3 regions of the Brevibacillus sp. genome follow, and region 2 is predicted to be linked to each of the others. Evidence: a T-box and tRNA genes for the amino acid it is inferred to sense, from the RefSeq annotation. Region 2 holds a T-box; the other regions hold tRNA genes.
The links. The T-box of region 2 lies ahead of leuS (leucine--tRNA ligase). A T-box ahead of a tRNA ligase gene usually reads a tRNA of that ligase, here a tRNA-Leu.

Region 1 (4,459 bases), on a different contig from region 2:
GAACACGAAAAGAGGTGAAGGACAATGGGATAGTGATGCAAAGTCGCAGGCGGAAATGGAAATGGATCGGGCTTGCCGTCGGGTGTGCGATCCTTCTGCTCGGGATGCTGGCCAGCGTCCTGTTCGGGCTGCAACAATTCGGCCTTCGCGACATCTGGCTCGCCTATACACAGTTTGACGGCTCCAACGAGCATCTGATCGTGACGACTACGCGTGTTCCCCGGGCGCTGATCGCCGCCGCCGTCGGAGCGAGCTTGGCCGTTGCCGGAGCGATCATGCAGGTGCTGACGAAAAACCCGATAGCCTCGCCTTCTCTGCTCGGGATCAATTCCGGTGCCGTTCTGTTTATCGTTATCGGACTTGCCTTAACCGGATCGTCCCTGCCGATGAGCAGCATGATCTGGATCGCGCTCGGCGGAGCGGCGATAACTTCCTTGTTCGTATATACGCTGAGCATGCAGGGGGGCGGCGGTTTCGAGCCGATCAAGCTGACGCTGGCCGGGGCGGCTGTTGCTGCCTTCGCGTCCTCGGTCACCTCAGGGATTATGCTCATTCACAAGCATTCGCTGGAAACGGCGCTGCTCTGGATGATCGGCTCTGTATCGGGTCGAGAGCTGGGCCATCTGCTGTTCGTCCTGCCGTACTTGTGCGTCGGCTGGCTCCTCGCAATGCTGATCGCAGGCTCCCTCAATGTGCTGGCGCTAGGCGACGACAACGCCAAGTCGCTCGGTCAGCGGCTGACACTGATCCGGGCCGCCTCCGCGCTCGCAGTCGTCCTTCTGGCTGGCAGCTCCGTAGCGGCGGCGGGACCGATCGCCTTCGTCGGACTCATCGTGCCGCATCTGTGCCGATACGCGGTAGGCAGCGATCACCGCTGGCTGCTTCCTTACAGCGCCTTGACCGGAGCGATTTTGCTGGTAGCGGCTGACCTCGCCGCGCGCTTCGTCCTTATGCCGAAAGAAGTCCCGGTCGGCGTGGCGACGGCGCTGATCGGCGTTCCGTTCCTGATCTTCGTGGCGAGAAGGAGGAAGTCATGAAGAGACGTCCGACATGGAAAAATGCGACGATCGTAAGCTCGCTTGCCGTTGCGGCTTTGATCCTCGCCGTCTTCTGTCTGTCGCTCGGCAGTGTATCCATTCCGATTCGGGACGTGGTCCTGTCGCTTGTCGGCATGAACGGCGAAGGAAGCGATCTGATTATTACACAGTTTCGTTTGCCACGCATCGTAGCGGCGCTCCTGATCGGCGCGGCATTGGCTGTTTCCGGCAGCCTGCTGCAAGGAGTGATCCGCAATCCGCTCGCTTCTCCGGACCTGCTCGGCGTTACGGGCGGCGCTTCGGTAGCAGTGGTCGCTTTTATGACCGCCTTTACCAGCTACAGTATTCATTACGTGCCGATCATCGCGATCGCAGGGGCATTCGCCGCTGCTTCGGTCAACTACTCGTTCGCCTGGAAAAAGGGAGTCACTCCGTCCCGGCTCGTGCTAATCGGTATCGGCATCTCGACGGCGATGAGCGCCTTGACGATGTTTTTGCTGCTGAGCGGCCCCGCCTATCTCGCAGCCCAGGTGCTGAACTGGATGACGGGCAGCTTGTACGGGACGAACTGGAGCTATATCAAGGCCATCTGGCCGTGGATCGTCGCTTTGATCCCGCTGTCGCTCTTGTATGCGAAAGAGCTGGACATTCAGGCGCTCGGCGAAGAAACAGCGATCGGTCTCGGCAGCAGACTTCAGATGAGCCGAATGGTCGCGATGCTGCTCAGCGTCGCCCTCGCCGGGGTAGCGGTCGGCATCGCCGGAACGATCTCCTTCATCGGCCTGCTTGCCCCGCATATGGCGAGAAAGCTCGTCGGCAATCGCTACGGAATCGTCATCCCGACGGCAGCGCTCATCGGCGCAATCGTGCTGCTGCTTGCCGATCTGGCGGGACGAATGCTGTTCTTGCCGCTCGATATTCCTGCGGGCGTATTTACCGCCGGAGTGGGCGCTCCGTTTTTCCTGTACCTCCTGTTCAGGCGCAAACGGCCAGGGGCATGATCGGCAGAAGCGAAAAGGAGTCGGAGGCTGGTCCCCCGGCTCCTTTTTCTGTATGGATGGGATTTTTGTTTTGCATGGCCAAATGCTTGTACATGATTTGGAAATAGCAAAAAGGCTCCTGTTCTGCCAGAAACAGCAGAACAAGAACCTTTCATTGATAAAGCGATGCGGTCGAGAGGACTTGAACCTCCACGGTGTTGCCACCACTAGAACCTGAATCTAGCGCGTCTGCCAATTCCGCCACGACCGCGTATGAAAATGGTGGAGGCTGACGGGATCGAACCGCCGACCCTCTGCTTGTAAGGCAGATGCTCTCCCAGCTGAGCTAAGCCTCCACAATACCCCGACTTTCGCCGGGGCCCCAACCAGTTGTTGGGCTTCTAAGTGACCCGTAGGGGATTCGAACCCCTGTATGACAGCGTGAAAGGCTGCTGTGTTAAACCGCTTCACCAACGGGCCAAGATGGCGGATGGAGTGGGATTTGAACCCACGAGACGGGTCGACCCCGCCTACACGATTTCCAATCGTGCTCCTTCGGCCGCTCGGACATCCATCCATCTGTATCACTTGCCGAGCTGTACAGCTCAGGCAAGAATTAATCTATCATATCTAGCAAACGATTACAAGATATATTTTAAAATTTGTGGGAATTGCCTAAAGCAAGTTTCTCCCTCCGCCAATATGCTACCAGTAATCATCTATGTTGCGGAGTGATGACAGGTGGGCAGAAGACGACGGCGGGCAAGACGTATCCCTTGTTTGTACGGAAATTGGTGCGGGCCAGGCTGCTCTGGACCAGGCGCCCCTATCGACGATATCGACCGTTGCTGCAAAAAACATGACTACTGCTACCAGAAGCGCGGCTACTTTTCGTGCAGCTGCGATCAGGAGCTGCTGCGCTGTTTGCAGGACAAGATCGATATGAGCACGGAAAAAGGCAGGATGGCTGCGATGATTTCCGCCTATTTTTCCCGATCGAAGTGTATTCCTGACGACATGAAGTAGCCTTTTTACGAATTGTCATTCTTATCATTCTTTATACAAAAAACGGTAACTACTTGGACATAATTCCGCCATATTTCCCGTGATTTTCCTTGGCTTTTTTTGGTACTCTATTGAATGTCCAAGGAGGTTACACGCCGTGGAAGTACACATATGCACCGACGCCCGTGCTGCACTGTCGCTTAAAAGAGAAGTGATCTGCCATGGGATTTCCTGCTTTTACGTCCGCAAGTTTGAAAATGATCAAGTAGAATTTGTATTCCTAGCGCTCTCGGAGCACCAAAAGAAGCTCTTATGCTATACGCTGCGAAATTACAGCTACGCCCTAACTTATCTAGCCTAATCATAGCCATACAGTCGCGATCATTTTCGTCCCCTGGAAAACAGGGGATTTTTTCATTCCCAAAGCACATGCCCAAGCGGTGAGACGGGAAGAAGCTGCTCTTCCCGCCCCACCCAAGGCAACTTGCTGCCAAAATCCGGCTTCTCGGCTTCCGAACAGCGACGAGTCTGCTTTCGGTTCTTACAGCTTATGCTGTTCGATCTTGCCCAGCCGATGGATATCGTCGGCCGATACGGAGGACAGCGCATCCAAAAACTGAATCTGGAAGCTGCCCGGACCGTCTGCCGCCGATTTTTCCGCTGCTTTTTGCGCAGCCACACCGTATGCGACGAGCGCAGCAGCCCCAGCCGCCAACGTGTTTTCGGCAACAGCGGCAAAAGCCCCCATGACGGAAGTCAACAGGCAGCCTGTTCCCGTCACTTTGGTCAAGATCGGATGGCCGTTGTCGATGGCGTACACCGTACTGCCATCTGAAATGACATCCACCTTGCCCGTGATCGCCACTACCGTCTCCAGCTTCTCGGCAGCTGCTTTGGCGAGCGAAGCGACATCTCCGCCTGCCTCGCCTGCGTCCACGCCTTTAATCTCCCACGATTCCCCGATGACGTTGGCAATCTCCGCCGCATTTCCGCGAACCAGGGCGATATCTAGCTCGCGCACGATTTTTTGTGCCGTTTCGGTTCGATACGGGGTTGCTCCTGCGCCTACCGGATCGAACAAGACCGGAACGTGGTGCTGATTGGCCGATTTGCCCGCAATCAGCATCGCCTTTACTTCCCGCTCGCTCAAGGTGCCCATGTTCAGGACGAGTGATCCCGCGATTTTCGCCATGTCCGCCACTTCTTGCTTCGCATAAGCCATGACGGGAGATGCTCCGAGCGCGAGCAAGCCATTGGCTGTAAAGTTGGTCACGACAACGTTGGTGATGTTGTGCACAAGCGGATTGCGCTCCCGTACTTTTTCAAGCAGTTCACTGATCGCTTCAAGCTTCACGTTCGCCTTCCCTCTCTTTCTTATCTACAGAGCGGGGAACCATCTTGAACACTTCCACGATTTTCCCCAGCTCCGGATGATCC
Region 2 (4,459 bases):
GCCAGAAACGGGAGTACAGCAAGTGCAGTACCGCGTGCTCTGCTCCACCGATGTAGATGTCGACTGGCAGCCATTCTTTCAGCTTTTCCGGATCAGCCATGGCTTGATCGTTGTGCGGATCGATAAAGCGCAGGAAGTACCAGCAGCTGCCCGCCCATTGCGGCATCGTGTTGGTTTCGCGGCGCGCTTTCATGCCTGTTTCCGGATCGACGGTGTTCAGCCAGTCGGTAATGTTGGCAAGCGGCGATTCGCCCGTGCCGGATGGCTTGATTTCTTTTGTTTTTGGCAGCATAATCGGCAGTTCGGATACGGGAACAGTTTTCATCGTGCCATCTTCGAGGTGCAAAATCGGAATCGGCTCACCCCAGTAGCGTTGACGGCTGAACAGCCAGTCGCGCAGACGGTAGGTCACTTTGCGATTTCCTTTGCCTTCGGCTTCCAGCCATTCGATCATTTTGTTGATCGCCTGCTCTTTGTTCAGACCGTCGAGCATGCCGGAATTGATATGCTCTCCATCGCCTGTGTACGCTTCTTTGGAAATGTCTCCACCCGCGATTACTGCTTTGATCGGCAGGTCGAATGTTTTTGCAAATTCATAGTCGCGCTCGTCGTGTGCAGGTACCGCCATGATCGAGCCGGTTCCATAGCTGATCAGCACGTAGTCCGCGATCCAGATCGGCAGGCGCTCGCCGTTTACCGGATTGATGGCGTATGCCCCGGTGAATACCCCTGTCTTTTCTTTTGCCAGGTCTGTACGTTCCAGATCGCTTTTGTGTTTGGCTTGCTCCAGATAAGCTTCTACGGCTGCTTTTTGCTCTGGGCTGGTAATCTGCTCAACCAGTTTGTGCTCTGGAGCGAGTACCGCGTAAGTAGCGCCGTAGAGCGTGTCCGGGCGCGTCGTGAAGACGGTAAAGCTTTGATCGTGTCCGTCGACGGCAAAAGTAACTTCTGCCCCTTCGGAGCGGCCGATCCAGTTGCGCTGCATTTCCTTGATGCTCTCCGGCCAATCCAGCTCTTCCAGGTCTTGCAGCAGTCTTTCCGCATAGGCCGTAATTTTCAGCACCCATTGCTTCATTGGACGGCGCTCGACTGGATGTCCGCCGCGCTCGCTCTTGCCATCGATGACTTCTTCGTTTGCCAGCACCGTTCCCAGTGCAGGGCACCAGTTTACAGCTACTTCGTCAATGTACGCCAAGCCGTGCTCATACAGCTTCGTGAAAATCCACTGGGTCCATTTGTAGTAGTGCGGGTCAGTCGTGTTGATCTCTCTGTCCCAATCGTAGGAGAAGCCCAAAGACTTGATTTGGCGGCGGAACGTGTTGATATTTTTTTCCGTGAACTCCGCAGGGTCATTGCCTGTGTCGAGCGCGTATTGCTCAGCAGGCAGACCAAACGCATCCCACCCCATTGGGTGAAGCACGTTGTAGCCTTGCATCCGCTTCATGCGGGACAAAATATCGGTAGCCGTATAGCCTTCCGGGTGTCCGACGTGCAGCCCTGCACCGGAAGGGTACGGGAACATATCGAGAGCGTAAAACTTTTGCTTGCCTGGGTCTTCTGATGTTTTAAAGGTTTTGTTTTGCTCCCAGTATTGTTGCCATTTTTTTTCGACTTCACGATGACTGAAAACCATGGTAGAGCACTCCCATCTTAAAATAGGTAAAAAAGTAGAAAACTTGGCTATGCCAAGCTGTTGCCAACATCATGATCCAAACTGCCTTTCGGCCATATAAAGAAAACCTCACGCCCCAATCGCTTGAACGAAAGGGACGAGAGGTTTGTTTATACTCCCGCGGTACCACCCACATTGGCGAATGCAAAGCATCCACCCGCTTAAATCCGTAACGGGGATGAGCCGCCCACCCTTACACAACCATATTAGAATGGCCTTCAAGGCGAGTGCTGAGAGGCGAGTTCGGACGATCCCGGGTTGACTTGCACCTGCCGTCAACTCTCTGTATGCTCGCGGGGCATATTCCTACTATTCCTCTTAAACGCGTCGAAATTTGCAGTTATAACGCCATTATAGTCAATTGGAACCAACCATGTCAAACTTTATGGCTTGCGTGCGGAAAAAAGCAGGCGCTCGCTCGCTTCCTGCGGTGGCAAGTCCGAATAGTCTGCCGTAATGACGATGTCCGTGAACCCGGCCTCCGCGAGCCAGCGCATCAGTTGCACAGGCTGGTAAGCTCTTTGCCAGTGCTCCTCCTCCATCCGCTCGTACAAGCCGTTTGGCTGGCGGATGAAAAAGGTCAGCTGATGCTCTACTTCCAGGCGAAGCGGGTCGCAGAAACATTGCCAAATGTACGAAACCTCGTCGTCGACGTAGGTGAACGTCTCGTCTCCGAAAACGTGCAGCATCTTGTACGGACTGTGCACATCAAACAAGAAGCTTCCCCCTGGAGCAAGATGAGCGAACACGCGTCGGAACGTCTCTTGCACGTCCGCCTCTTCTGTCAAGTAGCTGAGAGAGTCGCACAAGGAAATGACCGCATCGGCTTCCGGCAAGGAAAGCTCGCGCATATCTTGTTCCACCCACGCTACCTCTACTTGCTCCTGGCGCATTTTATCGTAGGCAATCGCCAGCATTTCGGCTGAGAGGTCGACACCTGTGACGCGATAGCCCCGCTTCGCCAGCGGAATGGCGATCGTCCCTGTCCCGCAGCCGAGATCGATAATCCGCTTGGGTGCGCTGCCTTTTTGCCAGCTACGCTCAATCCAATCGAGCCACTGATCGTAGGGGGTGTCTGCCATCAACGCATCGTAGACGGCGGCCATGTGTGCGTAGGCCATCTTTATTACCCTTGCACAGCGAAGGAAACCTCTTCTGCATCCTTCCACAGGCGCTCCAGGTTGTAAAACTCGCGATCTTCCCGGTGGAAGACGTGAATGACGATATCTCCCAGGTCAACCAGCACCCAGCGTCCTTCGTCTGCCCCTTCGATCCCGCGAACATCATAGCCGTTTTTATGGGCCTGGTCGCGAATTTCGCGCACGATTGCCTGTACTTGGCGCTCGTTGTTTCCGTGGCAAATCATGAAGTAATCTGCAATGACGGACAGCTTGCTGATGTCCAGCACCTTGAGATTTTCTGCCTTTTTGTCATCGGCTGCCTTCACTACCAAGCGAGCCAACTCTTCTACTGTTTTAACCATCAAAACCCTCCTTCTCTCCCTTTGCGGGATACCAAATCGTTATAGGCAATCAGCGTCAACGGATAAACCGTTTTCTGCTTTTCTATCAAAAACTGAATGGTGCCGCCCAAAGCTAGTGCCAAGGCTTGATCCAAATTCTTTTCAGCCAGCGCGCGAATCTCGTCGACACCAGGAAAAATGCGGTTCGGTTCTATATAGTCTGCCACACAAACGACTTTTTCTAACAGGGACATCCCCGCTCGCCCCGTCGTGTGGTAGCGAACGGCTTGCAAAATATCCGTATCTGTCACCCCGAGATCCGTCTGGATGACGATCGCCCCGGCAAAAGCGTGCCACAGCTCTTTTTCCCCTTCCAGAAGCTCTGTCGGCATATCGTGGCGAACGAGAATTTCGAACATTTTCTCCACGGGCCAGCATTTGCAGTAGTCGTGCAACAACCCTGCAAGCTCCGCTTTGTCCGGGTCAGCCCCGTAGCGAACGGCAAGGTTGCGAGCTGACTGGGCGACTCCGAGCGTGTGGTTGAAGCGCTTTTCATGCATTTGCGCCCGAATGCGGGCAAGCAGTTCTTCCCGATTAGTCAAGAGTTTCATAGAATCGGTTCTCCTTTATATAGCGCTCCACAGCAGCTGGCACCAAGTAGCGGATGCTTTTGCCCGCAGCCGCCTTTTCGCGGATCAACGTGGAAGAGATGTCCCAAACCGGCATCTCCACAAACGTGACGTACTCGCTTGCCTCCCGATCCAGCTCGGTGCCCGGCCGGGCGAGTCCTATAAAGCGTACCATGCGAAGCAGCTCTTGGAACTGGTACCATTTGGGCAAGATTTTGACCATGTCTCCCCCAATAATAAAAGAAAACTGACAATCAGGGAACTGCTGTGTTAGCTGAACCATTGTGTCGTAAGTGTATGACGGGCCTTCTCTTCTCAGCTCGATATCCGTGACGCGAAAAGCCTCGTGATCGGCCACAGCCATCTGAACCATGTTCAGGCGATGCTCTGCCAATGTCAGACTGTCCCTCTGTTTGTGCGGAGGAATGTGCGTCGGCATGAACCAGATTTCATCAAGCCCGGCCTGTTCCCTGGCTTGTTCTGCTGCCAGCAAATGACCGCAGTGGATCGGATCGAATGTCCCGCCCATCATCCCTACTTTTTTGACGGCATGCTTCATGGCGGTAGTCCTTATGGTTACGGCAGCTTGATGGTCTTGTGCTCCCGTGACTCTTTGTACAAGACAACCGTATGGCCGATCAGCTGTACCAGCTCGGCACCCGCACCTGCTGCCAAATCTTCTGCTACCTCGTGTTT
Region 3 (4,459 bases), on a different contig from region 2:
CTGGAGAAAGCGTATTTGGCACAGAAAGGAGCTGTTTTCATGCGTCCCTTGCAAATCTCACCGGACACCGCCGTTAAGCTTGCAGAAGCCCTGAACGTTCCCCTGGAGCGGCTGATGCACATGCCGCAACACATTCTTTTGCAAAAAATGATGGAACTGGCCAAGCAGGAACAGGAAACAAACAAGCAAGAACCTGACCCATCCGAGTAAGGCGAAGAGGACTTTTCGCAACCGCCGTGGAAAAGATACAAGAACAAGTCCATACATATACTGGAGGAGAGCAAATGGCTGCAAATGTCGCACACAAGTTTCGCACAGGGTTGAAACCGCAAGCTTTCATCGAAGGCATGACCAAAAATCAGGATACGTTCCAAAACTGGTCAGAGGCGTTTGCTTGGGCAGATGAACAGGACCAGGCCTTTTTTGCCTCGTTGCAGCATCGGGATGATCTCAGATGTTTGATTTTGGCAGCAGAATGGTGCGGAGATGTGGTCAGAAACTTGCCGGTCGTTCTCCACGCTTTAAAAGAAACAGAGATGCCTGTTGAAATTTTGGTCATGGAAGACCACCTCGACCTGATGGATGAGTTTCTCACGATGGGCGGTCGCGCCATTCCAGTCGTCATTTTCGCAGATACAGGCGGACACGTGCTGGCAAAATGGGGCCCGAGACCTAGCCACGTACAGGCAATCATGACAGCGTTCAAACAGCAAAACCCAGATCGCAACGCCCCTGACTACGAAGAAAACATCAAGGTCGCTCGCGCAGAAATGCTCAAACAGTACGGAGAAGGCACGGGCTACCAGCAAGTCATTGTCAAAGAACTGAGAGAGCTGCTCTCCTCGATTTAACAAACGCGAACAACATACAGGGCGGAGTCGCGGCTCCGCCTATTTTCATGCAGAGAGGCTGAGATTGGATGCATTATTACGGAAACGAAACGATCATGTCCCTGGAGCAAGTTTTGCGTCTGGAGCCTTCCGAAGTGCGGATTTTAGAGTGGGTGCGCACCTATGAATTTTTGGAAAATCGCTTTGGTGTAGATGAGTCTGTGCCTTATTTTTTGGAGATCAAATGCGAGGCAGACCACGTCATGATTCGCAAAAACCGCATCCTGGACTTTCCGGACTACTCCTGTGAGGAGCAACTTTCGTTTGGGGAGGTGGAGCAGGCGCTTGCTGTTTTTCAACAATGGGCACAAGATATTTTAAAGCATGTCGTAAGCCCGTAAGAAAATGAGAAAAACCTATTGACGAAACTTGTGGTCCATGATAGAGTAAATAACGTCGTCTCGGACAAGCGCAAGCGGTAAGGAAGAGGCGCACGTTATTCAGCTGGGGAGATAGTGAAGTGGCTAAACACGGCAGACTGTAAATCTGCTCCCTCCGGGTTCGGCGGTTCGAATCCGTCTCTCCCCACCATTGATTTTCTAGCAGAAATGTGCTAGTATGTAACTACAGTTTTCTACATGCCGGTGTGGCGGAATGGCAGACGCGCGCGACTCAAAATCGTGAGGGAAACCGTGGGGGTTCAAGTCCCTTCACCGGCACCATATCTGAAAGACGACTCTTGGAATGTTTATTCCGAGAGTTTTTTTGTTTGCTTGTGGCGGCGGTCAGAAATTTAAGTGCATAATGCATGGCGCAATAAACGCTCAAGAAATTGCTCCAAAACGTCACTCGTGAAACCACAAGAAACTATAGGAATCCCACATGAACTTCGAAAATTTCGCCAGATTATGGGGATATTTGGTACAATAGTAATCGTTTACTTTTGAGTTGCTGGCAAGGGAAGAGAGGGCTGTATGAATAAGTGGGAGTACATTGTGGGAGCTGTTCTTGGTGTTATCTTTTTAGTCATATCGTATCTGATCGCGAGGTTTGTGTTCGGCTATCTTTCCTGGGCGGCGACGGGATTAGCTTTGGTGCTGCCACTCTATGCGTTTTATGCCTATATGACAAGGGTGGATGATCGCTCGACGGAAATATTGCGGTTTGTGAAAATTTCGTTTTCTGGTTCGCTCGTTTTTCTCGTTTCTTCATGGGCGTGCATCCAATATTTCGCCCCTTTTTTGGTCGCAGACATTGGCGATGTTGTCCTTCCTTAATTTACACTCTGCGGATGGCGGGAGCCTTTCTGGTGGTGTTTTTAATCGCAGGCGCATTGATTTCCAACCGCCCGCATTCGTGAGCGGGGCAGGGGTGGACAAAAGGATGGGGAGGCGGTATACTTATTATTGTTAAATATTTGAAGTGAGTAACTTTTCTCATTGTTGCGCTTGTTGCTGCAGGATGTGTGGCTTGATGTAGAAAAGTGAACTTGCGGGTGTAGTTCAATGGTAGAACTCTAGCTTCCCAAGCTAGTAGCGTGGGTTCGATTCCCATCACCCGCTCCATAGAGGTAATGCGTGAAAATCTTGAGGGATCAAGGTTTTTTCTTTTTGTGTGGGTGAGTTAAGTTCAGAAAAGCGGAGTTGTTGACGGATTGTTGATGAAATGTATTGGTCGTCGCTCATTCACGGGTTGAGTTTGCCCAATTTCAAGGCAGCTTCCTGGCAAAGTTTGTTGTAACGTGCGCATAGATATCTGCGATTGTTTGATATTTCTTATGACCAAGCCATTTTTGGACCTTATAAACATATTAGAGGATAGCCCTTTGTAAATGGTTAATGAATGGGCTAGAGTAAAGGATTCGAGCTAACTCCTGTTTATTCTTACTAAGCGTTTATGATTTTACAAATTTTTATATTTCGTGTCGACATTTTTTTGCATCATTTTCATTTTATTACCATTATTATGATTAAGAGAACGCTGATTTGAGGTGATATTATCAAAAAAATTCTCTTGGTTATACTTCTTGGGCTGTTGGCACTTAGTTTTTTTGATCTTGACGTTAGCATGGGAATAAGTAAAAAGGTTTCTGTAGTTATCACAGTTGCGGTTGTTGCTTGGATGACTTATCTGGACTATAGCGGTGGAGGAAAGACGAGTGAAAAAAAATCAAATAACTAAATCGTTACTAGCAGTTGCATTGACTACAGCTTTTCTATTGAGTGGATACTCTCAGGTAGCGGTACCTAATGTTCATGCAGCAGAACAAATTGATGACCGTGATCTTGATCTACTGCTTGAAATTGCAAAATCGGATTTGGAAGAAAAGACCTTTGTCAAGGACGGCATAGTTGTAAATGGGTACAGCAACTCCAAAGAAGCTGGGGTCAGCCAAGAAGCATTTGAAGAATTCGAAAAGATGATTAGCTTCGCAAATAACGAAATTAAAAAAGGGAATATGATCGTAGGCAAGAATATTTTAGATACAAAAGCAGATATCATAAACACAAATTCTAGTAAAGCTTGCAGTTCTAAGCAGTCAACCAAGAACATACAGCCTATGGCGTTTTATCTCGAATACTACGTAAGTGCAAGTAAAGCCACAAAGATAGGAAAAGCGTTGGCAGCAGGAATCGGAGGTGCAGCACTAGCTTCCTATCTTAAGCTTCCGGCTGCTGTAGCTGCAGTGCTTACTGCATTATACGGAGCAAATGAGTTGTGCAATTGGGATGGCAATGGATATACCCTCTACTATGTAATAACCCCAATTCCTGCCGGCTATTGCATACCAGATTGATTTTCATGTAGTCCGACAAATGAACGAACTCGGAAATTTCGCCGATTATGTATTGTTTCAATCTCTCTTGAAAAGTCTTATCTGCAAGTGTCAGCTCTATAGCGAGCGCCTATGTGCTACCAAGTGATCATTAAAGAATAGTAAATGCCCTCCTTCCATTATAGGAGGGAGGGCTTCTTGATAAAATTGTTTAGTATAAAACATTTTTGGAAAGACGAATAAATCCATGTTTCGGTTGTTCGATTGCCGCGATTTAAAAAGTCAATTGCTACTTTGATATCATTTTAGGTTCGTATGGCTTGTTTGTAGTAATGTAATGTTTGATTTCCATCATGTTTACTCTCCTAAAAGTTTTCTTGTTTAAATGAATTATCGGAAAAGTTACTTGACCAATGACAGAAAACAAAAGTTGACTGGTAAATTTAGAATTTACATAAAGGTATTGTAATCTACAAGACGAAGTGATTCTTCAATATTTCAAAGAGGGCATCAGCAAGAAACTCATCCGTTTTGGTGATTAATTCACCTCTCATTAACATTGACCACCCTTCACCGTGAGAGAACAGCGTAAAAGAAAGTAACCCCAAGATACTAAGTAGCTGACCTGTAGAATATAGCGGAAAGCAGTCATCGTAGTTGTATTTTTTTCCTGTATTTATTATGTATTTTTACATCCCTTGTTGGAAGTAAATTGTCCCTTCATATCCATCCTCATAAGGTTGCATAACAATGCTTGCATTTTGGTTATTGTCAAAGTAAGTTACTTTTACCAGTGCATCCCGTAATGGCCTGCCATTATAATACAAATTACTCGCTACATCAATTGGGGTTT

Region 1: it has a tRNA-Leu gene. The T-box ahead of leuS (leucine--tRNA ligase) is inferred to sense a tRNA for this amino acid. The anticodon was not compared.
Region 3: it has a tRNA-Leu gene. The T-box ahead of leuS (leucine--tRNA ligase) is inferred to sense a tRNA for this amino acid. The anticodon was not compared.

The regions. Positions count from the first base shown of each region.
Region 1 is NZ_DOTK01000005.1:60,747-65,205, forward strand. It holds gene DEP07_RS01010 (FecCD family ABC transporter permease) at 36-1,037, shown strand; gene DEP07_RS01015 (FecCD family ABC transporter permease) at 1,034-2,038, shown strand; tRNA gene DEP07_RS01020 (tRNA-Leu) at 2,205-2,288, opposite strand; tRNA gene DEP07_RS01025 (tRNA-Val) at 2,298-2,373, opposite strand; tRNA gene DEP07_RS01030 (tRNA-Glu) at 2,424-2,497, opposite strand; tRNA gene DEP07_RS01035 (tRNA-Ser) at 2,502-2,594, opposite strand; gene DEP07_RS01040 (phospholipase A2 family protein) at 2,759-3,043, shown strand; gene thiM (hydroxyethylthiazole kinase) at 3,564-4,376, opposite strand; gene DEP07_RS01050 (hypothetical protein) at 4,366-4,459, opposite strand, start outside.
Region 2 is NZ_DOTK01000063.1:8,790-13,248, forward strand. It holds gene leuS (leucine--tRNA ligase) at 1-1,633, opposite strand, end outside; T-box leader at 1,763-2,004, opposite strand; gene DEP07_RS19080 (class I SAM-dependent DNA methyltransferase) at 2,056-2,793, opposite strand; gene rsfS (ribosome silencing factor) at 2,799-3,155, opposite strand; gene yqeK (bis(5'-nucleosyl)-tetraphosphatase (symmetrical) YqeK) at 3,155-3,745, opposite strand; gene DEP07_RS19095 (nicotinate-nucleotide adenylyltransferase) at 3,729-4,322, opposite strand; gene yhbY (ribosome assembly RNA-binding protein YhbY) at 4,340-4,459, opposite strand, start outside.
Region 3 is NZ_DOTK01000026.1:25,383-29,841, reverse strand. It holds gene DEP07_RS05870 (YycC family protein) at 40-210, shown strand; gene DEP07_RS05865 (thioredoxin family protein) at 285-851, shown strand; gene DEP07_RS05860 (hypothetical protein) at 920-1,231, shown strand; tRNA gene DEP07_RS05855 (tRNA-Tyr) at 1,337-1,421, shown strand; tRNA gene DEP07_RS05850 (tRNA-Leu) at 1,471-1,552, shown strand; gene DEP07_RS05845 (hypothetical protein) at 1,805-2,107, shown strand; tRNA gene DEP07_RS05840 (tRNA-Gly) at 2,322-2,395, shown strand; gene DEP07_RS05835 (hypothetical protein) at 2,989-3,627, shown strand; gene DEP07_RS05830 (hypothetical protein) at 4,296-4,459, opposite strand, start outside.